One region of the Metabacillus rhizosphaerae genome, then DNA from elsewhere that is predicted to be linked to it. Evidence: a T-box and tRNA genes for the amino acid it is inferred to sense, from the RefSeq annotation. Region 1 holds a T-box; the other regions hold tRNA genes.

Region 1 (4,266 bases):
CCACCTGGCTTTTGGAAACGAGTTTTTGGTGCTAATAACTCAGGATTTACATCATGAGCTACATTCATTAATTTAGCCCATAAAAGAATATTACGTTTACTATAAGATAAACCTTTATAGTTTTGTTCAATAGGTTTTGGTGTATCATATCCAATCCATGTTCCAAATGTCACACTAGGGTTTGATGCTACAAACCAAGCATCCTTATAGTCTTGCCCTGTTCCAGTTTTACCAGCCCAGTCTGCACTAAATGACAGATAACCTTTCAATGATGCAGCTGTTCCGCTACTAATAACGTCACGCATCATATCGATTGTTAAATAAGCAGTTTGAGCAGAGAATACATTAGTTTCTGCTTTTTCATGCTGGAAGACAATTTCTCCGTCGCTTGTTTCAATTTTTTCTATCATGTAAGCATCAATAAATTTACCATTATTCGCAAAAGTTGCATATGCATTTACATTTTCCTCAACTGTTACGCCTCTCTCCATTGCACCTAAGCTTAATGATGCATTATGATAATCTGCTTCCTGGAGACTTGTAAAACCCATCTTTTCTAAATAAGATACCGGATTTTGGTTTAATATACTCATGTATGTTTTTACGGCAGGAATGTTATAGGAATGCTTTAAAGCTGTTCTAGCACTCGTTAATCCATGATAGCCCCCACCATAGTTTTTAGGCTTCCATTTTCCTAATGAAAAAGGGACGTCTGCGATGACAGAACCCGGTTGTGATTTACCTAGTTCCATTGCTGGAGCATAGACAAGCAATGGTTTCATTGTAGAACCATTTGGGCGCTCAGCTTGTGTTGCATGGTTTAGGTTTTCACGGTCAAAGTCTCGTCCACCAACAAAGCTAATCATTTTTCCTGTACCATTTTCGATTAAGACTCCACCGACTTCAACCGGCTCGTGAACAGTTTTTATTTGTCCTGTATCGGGGTCTTTTATCTCTTCAGGTTTATCACTACCATAATATTCATACTGAGCGACGACATCTTGCATTTTGTCGTAGATATCTTTATTAATTGTGGTATGAATACGATAGCCATTATGCCTGATCTCATCATCTGCTAAAGAATAGTACTGATTATAAAGATCATTATCTTTGTTCAATTCTTCTTCCGTATACCCATCCTTTTTCGCAAGCTGAACCATAATAATTTTATTTACACGATCTTCAACTTCATAAGTTAAAAAAGGATACTCGTCGATAGGAGATGGCTTTTTCGCTGTTAAGTTTGCTCGAATATCATATGCTAATGCATTTTGATATTCTGCTTTGGTTATATATCCTCCAGAATACATCCGACTTAATACAGTTTTCATGCGGTTAATCCCAGGATCAAGATTATCCTTTATAGCACCGCCATCATTAGAAAATGGTGTATAGCCGAAAGGACTTTGCGGCAAACCAGCAATAAATGCAGATTGTGCGATGTTTAAGTTTTTTGCTTCAACACCAAAAATACCCTTTGCAGCCGCTTGAATACCGGCGATATTTCTTCCATTTGAATTACGTCCAAAATCCGTTACATTTAAATAGGCTTCGATAATTTCATCTTTTTCAAAGAATTTCTCTAAGCGTAGAGCTAAAAGAATTTCTTTTGCCTTTCGATCAAATGAAACTTCATTTGTTAATATTTGATTTTTAATTAATTGTTGTGTAAGAGTACTACCACCAGTTTGAACTGAAGCATTTGTGAACTCTTGAAACAAAGCGCGCATGATTGCTTTCGGTACAACTCCTTCATGCTCATAAAATAGCTCATCCTCAGTTGCGATGACAGCATTAATGACATGCTCTGAGATATCTTCTAATTTTACTTCTTCACGATCAATGTCAGCGCTTAATTTTCCCAGATATACGTTATTTGCGAAGTATACTTCTGATGATTCTTCATAATTGTAAATATCATTTTTCATAACTTCATATGAACGAATGGGTTCGTCCTTTACTAATGAAGCGAAATATCCAGCACCGACACCTCCAGCAAAGCACATGCCAATGAGGCCAATGACTAGAAATAATAAAAGAAGATTTCCTATAACGTTATATGATATCCGAAAGCCTTTAACTACATCTTTGTTAAAAGGCGTGAAGCGCCTAAGTTTTTCATCCTTTTTTTTCATTATGCAATCCCCCCGAATCAACTTATTATACCAAAAAAAACGCATATTTTGTAGGGTTTTGTCATAAAGGGAATGGGATAAGAGGTAGCCTTTACGGTCAAATCTTATTTTAAAAGTGTAATTATTTATCAAACAATTGACATTCGTCTGAGTTTATGGTTAAAATTCATTTATCATAACTATATATGAAATCGCTGAGATTGGGTTCAGTAGTGGAGATCTCCCTTTTATAGAGAGCTGATGGGTGGTGGAAATCAGCATATAGATACTCCGTGAATTACGTCCATGAGCTTCTTTTTTGAAAAGGTCAACTGAGTAGAAAAAGACGGTTTAACCGTTAGATTACCGAGTGAGGATTATTTGTGTTTTAATCCTAAGTAGGGTGGTACCGCGAATATTTCGCCCCTTCAGTAATGAAGGGGCTTTTTGGTGTTCATTCACCTGAAAAAAACGACAAAGGAGAACGATTATGAGTGAATTATTAAACGATTTACAATTTAGAGGCTTAGTAAACCAAGTTACAGATGAGGCTGGACTAGCTAAAGTACTTCAGGAAGATAAAATTAAGCTTTATTCTGGATTTGATCCTACTGCGGATAGTCTTCATATTGGTCATTTGCTTCCGGTGTTAACGCTTAAAAGATTCCAACTAAACGGACATCATCCAATAGCTCTTGTTGGAGGTGCTACTGGGCTGATTGGTGATCCAAGTGGGAAGAAGGCAGAGCGTACTTTAAATACTGCAGATATTGTACAGGATTGGTCTGATCGAATTAAAGGACAATTATCTAGGTTCCTTGACTTTGAAGCGGATGTTAATCCAGCAGTTATTGTGAATAACTATGATTGGATTGGTAGTCTAGATGTTATTTCTTTCCTGCGTGACGTTGGGAAAAACTTTGGTATTAATTACATGCTTGCTAAGGATTCAGTTAAGACCCGTATCGAATCTGGTATTTCATTTACTGAGTTTAGTTACATGATCTTACAATCCTATGATTTCTTAAAATTATACGAACAAAATGAATGTAAACTACAAATTGGTGGTAGTGATCAGTGGGGAAATATTACAGCAGGTCTAGAGCTAATCCGTAAATCTGAAGAAAATTCTAAGGCGTATGGATTGACGATTCCTCTTGTTACAAAAGCAGATGGCACGAAGTTTGGAAAAACAGAAGGTGGAGCGATTTGGTTAGATCGTGAAAAAACATCTCCATATGAGTTTTACCAATTTTGGATCAACACAGATGATCGTGATGTAGTAAAATATCTGAAATACTTTACATTCTTATCTCAGACAGAAATTGAGCAATTTGAAGAAGAGATTAAAAATGCACCTGAAAAACGATTAGCTCAAAAATCGTTAGCTGAAGAAGTAACAAAACTCGTTCATGGTGAAGAAGCTTTACAACAAGCAATTAAGATTTCTGAGGCATTGTTTAGTGGGGATATTAAACAGTTAACAGGTAATGAAATTTTAGAAGGATTCAAAGATGTACCATCTACTAAAATGGAAGAGACTGAAATTGGCTTAGTTGACTTGCTTATTCAAGCTAAAATTGCCCCATCAAAACGTCAAGCACGAGAAGATATTACAAATGGTGCAATCTATATAAACGGAGATCGTATTCAAGATTTATCCAAAGTTATTTCAGATGAAGATAAAATTGATGGACAGTTTACTGTAATTCGTAGAGGGAAAAAGAAATATTTCTTAATTCGTTACGCATAATATTAGACTGCAAAAAAGTGGTTAACTTAAAAGAGTTAACCACTTTTTTTAAAATATAGAAATAAAAAAATCCCGGTCCATAGACCAGGATTTTTCTTATTAACGAGAGTAGAACTCAACGATAAGAGCTTCGTTAATTTCAGCAGGTAATTCAGAACGTTCAGGTAAACGTGTGAATGTACCTTCTAATTTGTCTGCGTCGAAAGTTAGGTAATCAGGTACGAAGTTGCTTACTTCGATTGCTTCCTTAACGATATCAAGGTTGCGAGATTTTTCACGTAAAGTGATTGTTTGACCTGGTTTAAGTTGGTAAGATGGGATATCTACACGTCCGCCATCTACAAGGATATGACCATGGTTAACTAATTGACGAGCTTGACGACGTGTACGTGCTAAACC
Region 2 (4,266 bases), 2.1 Mb from region 1:
AAAAATAACATTGGCTAACCAAACAGGATCCAATAAGAATAAAACATCAACCACTGATAATCTGCATGTTTTATGGCACCACAAATTTCACCATGAAAACTTAGAAGTATTACCTGGTTAAAATTGGCTTGTACATTAATCAGAAATTTAAGTATCAATAAAACTGTGCCTTTAAAATACTTACCGTTTAAATACTCCAAATCCAGGAAGTGCGATGCTCCACATAAGTCTTTCAAATGGATTCTTATTCACTTATACATACCATGTAACAATGTATTTATTATTTTTCTTTTGCTATTTCTTTTCTATTAGGAGCAAGTGGTGGTTGTTCTAACCATTTATTTTTCACCATAATATTAAACCATTCTTTTGTTACAATTAGATTTTTAAGTATGACACCTTCGTAAACCGTTGCAAGGTCTGTTCTCATGGCTGATGCTAAACCTGCCCCGTGATACAATTGTGCAGCTTGAAACAAGAAGCCCATATGATACAACATTAACTTATCAGAAAAAGGAGAGTCCGTTGAAGTTGTCACTTCTGTTTCCCACGACTTAGGAGCTGGTAAATTATCCTTGTGCATTATTTTTGTAAGGGATTTTATTTGACCATCAGCTGTTTTCTCAGACTTCTCTAAAAACTTTCTTACTTCTTTTGATTGAGAGACCTGACTAAATCCAATAGAAAGAGTTTTAGCCATAATACTCTTTTTAAGGTTGAAAGAAATACTGATGATTTCTGTTGCAGCTAAACGTCTCCCTTTTCCGAAAAATCCATCTGTGAAATCTTGGCTAGAAATAAATTCAGGGTTCTTCGAAGGATAAAATAAAGGGTCTCTTTGAAAATTCCCTTTCTCAAGCAACAATTCAATAGTTTGATGATACATTTTTTTTGCATCGTTATCGCATGAATCGTAATAATCTCGTAAGTCTTTTCTAACAGAAACACCTAATGAAGTGATATGACCGAGCAAACCATGTAAAGTCATGATATGTAAATAATTTAAGCAAAATATATCAGTAAACAGTCTTTCTGCACCTTTGTTGAGGTCAGATTCAGTAAATCCAATTGGAACTGGAAACCCTTCGTTTTCCATAATAATCACGATTTGTTTCTTTTGTTTTTCGAAGGTCTTGATAGCATCCTCAAAAATATTTTTTATTGACTCATCCTCAATTATAGAGAACATATATCTATTTACTACATCTGTCATTGTTCCGTTTACATATTCTCCCCACAATGTTCCTATTTCGGAAGATGTGAGTTTTAATTTATCTTTTTCCATATTATCACCTCTTAGATTATTATCCTCTAATAAAGCAATAGTTATGTGATTCTTATTTTTTAGTATATGCTGCTTAAGTTATAAATTCGTATTTACGGGTTTGAATATATATCTACATTTATCATAGCCTTAAACGCAAAAAAGCGACGTTATTTCTGCGAATAATTACGCCGAAATAACGTCGCTATAACGTTCGAGAATTCCATTTGATACCAGTGGTCGGGGTCGAACCGACACTCCTCACGGAACACGATTTTGAGTCGTGCGCGTCTGCCAATTCCGCCACACTGGCAAAAAAAATAAAATCAAAAGTGCCGAGGACCGGAATCGAACCGGTACGGTAGTCACCTACCGCAGGATTTTAAGTCCTGTGCGTCTGCCAGTTCCGCCACCCCGGCAAGGGTGTAGTTTAAATGGAGGCGGCAACCGGATTTGAACCGGTGATAAAGGTTTTGCAGACCTCTGCCTTACCACTTGGCTATGCCGCCATTCATAAAACTGGAGCGGAAGACGGGATTCGAACCCGCGACCCCCACCTTGGCAAGGTGGTGTTCTACCACTGAACTACTTCCGCAATCTAACTTATTTAACCGTATACTCTAGCCTATGCAAGAGAAACGAAAATGTGTATAAGAAATGGCTGGGCTAGCTGGATTCGAACCAACGCATGTCGCAGTCAAAGTGCGATGCCTTACCGCTTGGCTATAGCCCATCGATGAATTTTCATGAGAGTTATTTTTAATATAAAATAAATGGGGCGACTGATGGGAATCGAACCCACGAATGCCTGAACCACAATCAGGTGCGTTAACCACTTCGCCACAATCGCCACTATATTTTAAATTGGCAGGGGCAGTAGGAATCGAACCCACACCAAAGGTTTTGGAGACCTCTATTCTACCGTTAAACTATGCCCCTATTTTAAATGGTGGAGGGGGGCAGATTCGAACTGCCGAACCCTAAGGAGCGGATTTACAGTCCGCCGCGTTTAGCCACTTCGCTACCCCTCCATATGTGTGAAACAGTGCCGGCAAGAGGACTTGAACCCCCAACCTACTGATTACAAGTCAGTTGCTCTACCAGTTGAGCTACACCGGCATACTTAAATTTCAAAATCTTTTCTTTAAAGGTGGCTCGGGACGGAATCGAACCGCCGACACATGGATTTTCAGTCCATTGCTCTACCAACTGAGCTACCGAGCCATTAAGTTTACGGCTTCCGTTAAGCTTCAAATCTCTTCGTCAACTCCTGCACTCACATCCTCACGTATTAACATACGCTCCGGTGTTCGTTTAGTCGTTTCCTCGACCTTTTTGCTTACCGAAACCCTTTTACTTAAGAAAAGTAAAAAAGTAATTTTTCTTATTAAATAAATGGCGGTCCGGACGGGACTCGAACCCGCGACCTCCTGCGTGACAGGCAGGCATTCTAACCAACTGAACTACCGGACCATTTGGTTGCGGGGACAGGATTTGAACCTGCGACCTTCGGGTTATGAGCCCGACGAGCTACCAGACTGCTCCACCCCGCGATAATAATAGTTGTTCTAAGTTTTAAAATGGTGGAGGATGACGGGATCGAACCGCCGACCCTCTGCTTGTAAGGCAGATGCTCTCCCAGCTGAGCTAATCCTCCATATGGTGACCCGTACGGGATTCGAACCCGTGTTACCGCCGTGAAAGGGCGGTGTCTTAACCGCTTGACCAACGGGCCATTATTTATTATAAGTAGTGGCGGAGAGCAAGGGATTTGAACCCTTGAGACAGCTTACACCGCCTACACGATTTCCAATCGTGCTCCTTCGGCCACTCGGACAGCTCTCCAAAATGGCTCCGCAGGTAGGACTCGAACCTACGACCGATCGGTTAACAGCCGATAGCTCTACCACTGAGCTACTGCGGAATAATATAATATAACAGCCTGGCGACGTCCTACTCTCACAGGGGGAAACCCCCAACTACCATCGGCGCTGAAGAGCTTAACTTCCGTGTTCGGCATGGGAACGGGTGTGACCTCTTCGCCATCATCACCAGACATTTGTGACAAAGACTATTATACTATTTTAGAAGAATATTTCAAGTGTTTTTTTAAACTTTTTATATTCCTTCAAAACTAGATAACGATTCACAATTCAATTCACTTCATTTAACGCCTTTATTAGGTTAAGTCCTCGATCGATTAGTATCTGTCAGCTCCACACGTCACCGCGCTTCCACCTCAGACCTATCAACCTGATCATCTTTCAGGGATCTTACTAGCTTACGCTATGGGAAATCTCATCTTGAGGGGGGCTTCATGCTTAGATGCTTTCAGCACTTATCCCTTCCGCACATAGCTACCCAGCTATGCCTTTGGCAAGACAACTGGTACACCAGCGGTGCGTCCATCCCGGTCCTCTCGTACTAAGGACAGCTCCTCTCAAATTTCCTACGCCCACGACGGATAGGGACCGAACTGTCTCACGACGTTCTGAACCCAGCTCGCGTACCGCTTTAATGGGCGAACAGCCCAACCCTTGGGACCGACTACAGCCCCAGGATGCGATGAGCCGACATCGAGGTGCCAAACCTCCCCGTCGATGTGGACTCTTGGGGGAGATAAGCCTGTTATCCCCGGGGTAGCTTTTATCCGTTGAGCGATGGCCCTTCCATGCGGAACCACCGGATCACTAAGCCCGACTTTCGTCCCTGCTCGACTTGTAGGTCTCGCAGTCAAGCTCCCTTGTGCCTTTACACTCTACGAATGATTTCCAACCATTCTGAGGGAACCTTTGGGCGCCTCCGTTACATTTTAGGAGGCGACCGCCCCAGTCAAACTGCCCACCTGACACTGTCTCCCAGCCCGATAAGGGCTGTGGGTTAGAATTTCAATACAGCCAGGGTAGTATCCCACCGACGCCTCCACCGAAGCTAGCGCTCCGGCTTCTCAGGCTCCTACCTATCCTGTACAAGCTGTACCAAAATTCAATATCAGGCTACAG
Region 3 (4,266 bases), 1.7 Mb from region 1:
GCTTTTCCTTTGGTAGATTATTCATAACAGCTTGTGTGAAATCCTTTGGAGCTTCAATATGGGATGTACTTTGGACAAGCGCAACAGCCTTTTCAAGCTCATGAAAATGTTGATAGCAACTCTCACAGGTGTGAAGATGGTCTTTCACCTTAATTTCTTCATCACTAGATAATTCATGATCCATATATTTATGCAAAAGCTGAACAAACTCAGAAGAACAGCTCATATATTCTCACCTCTTTATAAATGCCTTAATTGCTTTCTTAGGGCTTCTCTCCCTCTGTGAATCCGTGTTTTGACAGTACCAATTGGAATGTCGAGAATTTCACTTATTTCTATTAATGATAGCTCATCAATATACTTTAAGACAATAACTGTTCGATACTTATCAGGGAGCTTTAAAATTTCTTTTTGAATTGTTTGTTGTAGTTCCATTGTTTCAAGTTCTTCTTCCGGTAAAGCTATTTCAGCAGCTACTTGGGAATACATCGTTAATCCATCTGTTCCTGACACCTCTGCATCAAGATAATAATCTGGCTTCTTTTTTCGAATACGATCTATTGATAGATTTGTTGCAATTCGGTATAACCATGTCGAGAATTTTTTATTCATATCATACGTATGAATATTTACAAATGCTCGAATAAAAGCTTCTTGTGCAATATCCTCTGCTTCGTGCGCGTTTCCGAGCATTCTGTAGCATAATTGATAGATTTTATCCTTGTACAAATCAACTATTTCCGCAAATGCATTTTGATCGCCTTTTCTAACCTGTTTTATTCGATTCTTTACTATCGTTTCCATTCAACATACCTCCGCACTCTGCGGGTCTCTTTATATACGTATAACTTTCCATTTGGTTTCATTTTATTTACATAAATTATTTTAACAAATTTTGGAGGTTATTGGTGATAAATTTTCAATTAATTATTAAGACGAGCAATAAATCAGGACTACTTGAAATAGACCTCTTCGTTATTCATAAAAACTATCACCAAAAGCACGTTATTCTAGTATTTACAAATAACAAAAAACCACAAACATAAGTTTATGGTTTGAATTTTCATATAGTATTGGTGGAGCCTAGCGGGATCGAACCGCTGACCTCCTGCGTGCAAAGCAGGCGCTCTCCCAGCTGAGCTAAGGCCCCAAAAGCCAAGGGATTCTATGGAGCGGAAGACGGGATTCGAACCCGCGACCCCCACCTTGGCAAGGTGGTGTTCTACCACTGAACTACTTCCGCAAAAGATGAGCCATGAAGGACTCGAACCTTCGACCCTCTGATTAAAAGTCAGATGCTCTACCAACTGAGCTAATGGCTCTAAATAAAATGGCTGGGCTAGCTGGATTCGAACCAACGCATGTCGCAGTCAAAGTGCGATGCCTTACCGCTTGGCTATAGCCCACTGATTAATCATCATAGTCTTATGTGCTAGTAATTAATAATGTATAACATATTATAAACATTGATTAGTGATTTTATTCACAACTAGACTTTCAAACAAAATCAAAGATAAACAAATTATGAAATGGATACCCATTTTCCTTCGTTTATCTACATTTTTTATGTAAATGGTGGAGGGGGGCAGATTCGAACTGCCGAACCCTAAGGAGCGGATTTACAGTCCGCCGCGTTTAGCCACTTCGCTACCCCTCCATATGTGTGAAACAGTGCCGGCAAGAGGACTTGAACCCCCAACCTACTGATTACAAGTCAGTTGCTCTACCAGTTGAGCTACACCGGCATAAATGGTGGAGGATGACGGGATCGAACCGCCGACCCTCTGCTTGTAAGGCAGATGCTCTCCCAGCTGAGCTAATCCTCCGAATGGTGACCCGTACGGGATTCGAACCCGTGTTACCGCCGTGAAAGGGCGGTGTCTTAACCGCTTGACCAACGGGCCATGAAGTGTTTAATAAGTCTCTGTGTAAGCTTCCAACCGGGCTCGAACCGGTGACCTCTTCCTTACCATGGAAGTGCTCTACCAACTGAGCTATGGAAGCAATGGCTCCGCAGGTAGGACTCGAACCTACGACCGATCGGTTAACAGCCGATAGCTCTACCACTGAGCTACTGCGGAACAATTTAAAGCCTGGCAACGTCCTACTCTCACAGGGGGAAACCCCCAACTACCATCGGCGCTGAAGAGCTTAACTTCCGTGTTCGGCATGGGAACGGGTGTGACCTCTTCGCTATCGCCACCAGACAATTACGACAAGAATTATTATACTATTTTGAAAGAATATTTCAAGTGTTTTTTACAAAAAAATATATTCCTTCAAAACTAGATAACGATTCACAATTCAATTCACTGAGTTTACGCTTTTACTTTGTCCAGCTACAGAAGCCAAATCCTACGGTAATTTCACTCTCTCGTACGAAGTCAAAGAACGACTTCTTCTAAGGTCGCTCCAATTCCCTATGGATTTAAGCGGTCTTCTTCCGCTTTTCTATTTAGGTTAAGTCCTCGATCGATTAGTATCTGTCAGCTCCACACGTCACCGCGCTTCCACCTCAGACCTATCAACCTGATCATCTTTCAGGGATCTTACTAGCTTACGCTATGGGAAATCTCATCTTGAGGGGGGCTTCATGCTTAGATGCTTTCAGCACTTATCCCTTCCGCACATAGCTACCCAGCTATGCCTTTGGCAAGACAACTGGTACACCAGCGGTGCGTCCATCCCGGTCCTCTCGTACTAAGGACAGCTCCTCTCAAATTTCCTACGCCCACGACGGATAGGGACCGAACTGTCTCACGACGTTCTGAACCCAGCTCGCGTACCGCTTTAATGGGCGAACAGCCCAACCCTTGGGACCGACTACAGCCCCAGGATGCGATGAGCCGACATCGAGGTGCCAAACCTCCCCGTCGATGTGGACTCTTGGGGGAGATAAGCCTGTTATCCCCGGGGTAGCTTTTATCCGTTGAGCGATGGCCCTTCCATGCGGAACCACCGGATCACTAAGCCCGACTTTCGTCCCTGCTCGACTTGTAGGTCTCGCAGTCAAGCTCCCTTGTGCCTTTACACTCTACGAATGATTTCCAACCATTCTGAGGGAACCTTTGGGCGCCTCCGTTACATTTTAGGAGGCGACCGCCCCAGTCAAACTGCCCACCTGACACTGTCTCCCAGCCCGATAAGGGCTGTGGGTTAGAATTTCAATACAGCCAGGGTAGTATCCCACCGACGCCTCCACCGAAGCTAGCGCTCCGGCTTCTCAGGCTCCTACCTATCCTGTACAAGCTGTACCAAAATTCAATATCAGGCTACAGTAAAGCTCCACGGGGTCTTTCCGTCCTGTCGCGGGTAACCTGCATCTTCACAGGTACTATAATTTCACCGAGTCTCTCGTTGAGACAGTGCCCAGATCGTTACGCCTTTCGTGCGGGTCGGAACTTACCCGACAAGGAATTTCGCTACCTTAGGACCGTTATAGTTACGGCCGCCGTTTACTGGGGCTTCGGTTCAAAGCTTCGCTTACGCTAACCTCTCCCCTTAACCTTCCAGCACCGGGCAGGCGTCAGCCCCTATACTTCGCCTTGCGGCTTCGCAGAGACCTGTGTTTTTGCTAAACAGTCGCCTGGGCCTATTCACTGCGGCTTTTCCGGGCTATTTACCCTAAAAAGCACCCCTTCTCCCGAAGTTACGGGGTCATTTTGCCGAGTTCCTTAACGAGAGTTCTCTCGCTCACCTTAGGATTCTCTCCTCGCCTACCTGTGTCGGTTTGCGGTACGGGCACCTCTCACCTCGCTAGAGGCTTTTCTTGGCAGTGTGGAATCAGGAACTTCGGTACTATAGTTCCCTCGCCATCACAGCTCAGCCTTATGTGACAACGGGATTTGCCTCGTTGTCAGCCTAACTGCTTGGACGCGCATATCCAACAGCGCGCTTACCCTATCCTTCTGCGTCCCCCCATTGCTCAAATGGTGAGGAGGTGGTACAGGAATTTCAACCTGTTGTCCATCGCCTACGCCTTTCGGCCTCGGCTTAGGTCCCGACTTACCCTGAGCGGACGAGCCTTCCTCAGGAAACCTTAGGCATTCGGTGGAGGGGATTCTCACCCCTCTTTCGCTACTCATACCGGCATTCTCACTTCTAAGCGCTCCACTAGTCCTTACGGTCTAGCTTCACAGCCCTTAGAACGCTCTCCTACCACTGTTCTAAAAGAACAGTCCACAGCTTCGGTGATACGTTTAGCCCCGGTACATTTTCGGCGCAGAGTCACTCGACCAGTGAGCTATTACGCACTCTTTAAATGGT

Evidence for each region. A T-box is a leader RNA that pairs with one kind of tRNA and senses whether it is charged. The one in region 1 lies ahead of tyrS (tyrosine--tRNA ligase), so its partner is inferred to be a tRNA-Tyr.
Region 2: it has a tRNA-Tyr gene. The T-box ahead of tyrS (tyrosine--tRNA ligase) is inferred to sense a tRNA for this amino acid. The anticodon was not compared.
Region 3: it has a tRNA-Tyr gene. The T-box ahead of tyrS (tyrosine--tRNA ligase) is inferred to sense a tRNA for this amino acid. The anticodon was not compared.

What each region holds. Positions count from the first base shown of each region.
Region 1 covers NZ_CP147403.1:2,148,439-2,152,704, forward strand. The annotation lists gene WCV66_RS10465 (transglycosylase domain-containing protein) at 1-2,135, opposite strand, end outside; T-box leader at 2,323-2,545, shown strand; gene tyrS (tyrosine--tRNA ligase) at 2,605-3,867, shown strand; gene rpsD (30S ribosomal protein S4) at 3,967-4,266, opposite strand, start outside.
Region 2 covers NZ_CP147403.1:87,224-91,489, forward strand. The annotation lists partial or broken gene WCV66_RS26765 (hypothetical protein) at 39-225, opposite strand; gene WCV66_RS00460 (DUF3231 family protein) at 281-1,285, opposite strand; tRNA gene WCV66_RS00465 (tRNA-Leu) at 1,496-1,577, opposite strand; tRNA gene WCV66_RS00470 (tRNA-Leu) at 1,598-1,683, opposite strand; tRNA gene WCV66_RS00475 (tRNA-Cys) at 1,700-1,773, opposite strand; tRNA gene WCV66_RS00480 (tRNA-Gly) at 1,785-1,859, opposite strand; tRNA gene WCV66_RS00485 (tRNA-Gln) at 1,923-1,997, opposite strand; tRNA gene WCV66_RS00490 (tRNA-His) at 2,039-2,114, opposite strand; tRNA gene WCV66_RS00495 (tRNA-Trp) at 2,130-2,203, opposite strand; tRNA gene WCV66_RS00500 (tRNA-Tyr) at 2,212-2,295, opposite strand; tRNA gene WCV66_RS00505 (tRNA-Thr) at 2,311-2,383, opposite strand; tRNA gene WCV66_RS00510 (tRNA-Phe) at 2,416-2,488, opposite strand; tRNA gene WCV66_RS00515 (tRNA-Asp) at 2,661-2,737, opposite strand; tRNA gene WCV66_RS00520 (tRNA-Met) at 2,741-2,817, opposite strand; tRNA gene WCV66_RS00525 (tRNA-Val) at 2,846-2,921, opposite strand; tRNA gene WCV66_RS00530 (tRNA-Glu) at 2,925-2,999, opposite strand; tRNA gene WCV66_RS00535 (tRNA-Ser) at 3,018-3,109, opposite strand; tRNA gene WCV66_RS00540 (tRNA-Asn) at 3,114-3,188, opposite strand; rRNA gene rrf (5S ribosomal RNA) at 3,205-3,320, opposite strand; rRNA gene WCV66_RS00550 (23S ribosomal RNA) at 3,445-4,266, opposite strand, start outside.
Region 3 covers NZ_CP147403.1:495,291-499,556, forward strand. The annotation lists gene WCV66_RS02445 (anti-sigma factor family protein) at 1-226, opposite strand, end outside; gene sigW (RNA polymerase sigma factor SigW) at 241-804, opposite strand; gene WCV66_RS02455 (hypothetical protein) at 909-1,046, shown strand; tRNA gene WCV66_RS02460 (tRNA-Ala) at 1,075-1,150, opposite strand; tRNA gene WCV66_RS02465 (tRNA-Gly) at 1,169-1,243, opposite strand; tRNA gene WCV66_RS02470 (tRNA-Lys) at 1,250-1,322, opposite strand; tRNA gene WCV66_RS02475 (tRNA-Gln) at 1,332-1,406, opposite strand; tRNA gene WCV66_RS02480 (tRNA-Tyr) at 1,574-1,657, opposite strand; tRNA gene WCV66_RS02485 (tRNA-Thr) at 1,673-1,745, opposite strand; tRNA gene WCV66_RS02490 (tRNA-Val) at 1,751-1,826, opposite strand; tRNA gene WCV66_RS02495 (tRNA-Glu) at 1,830-1,904, opposite strand; tRNA gene WCV66_RS02500 (tRNA-Thr) at 1,932-2,004, opposite strand; tRNA gene WCV66_RS02505 (tRNA-Asn) at 2,007-2,081, opposite strand; rRNA gene rrf (5S ribosomal RNA) at 2,092-2,207, opposite strand; rRNA gene WCV66_RS02515 (23S ribosomal RNA) at 2,457-4,266, opposite strand, start outside.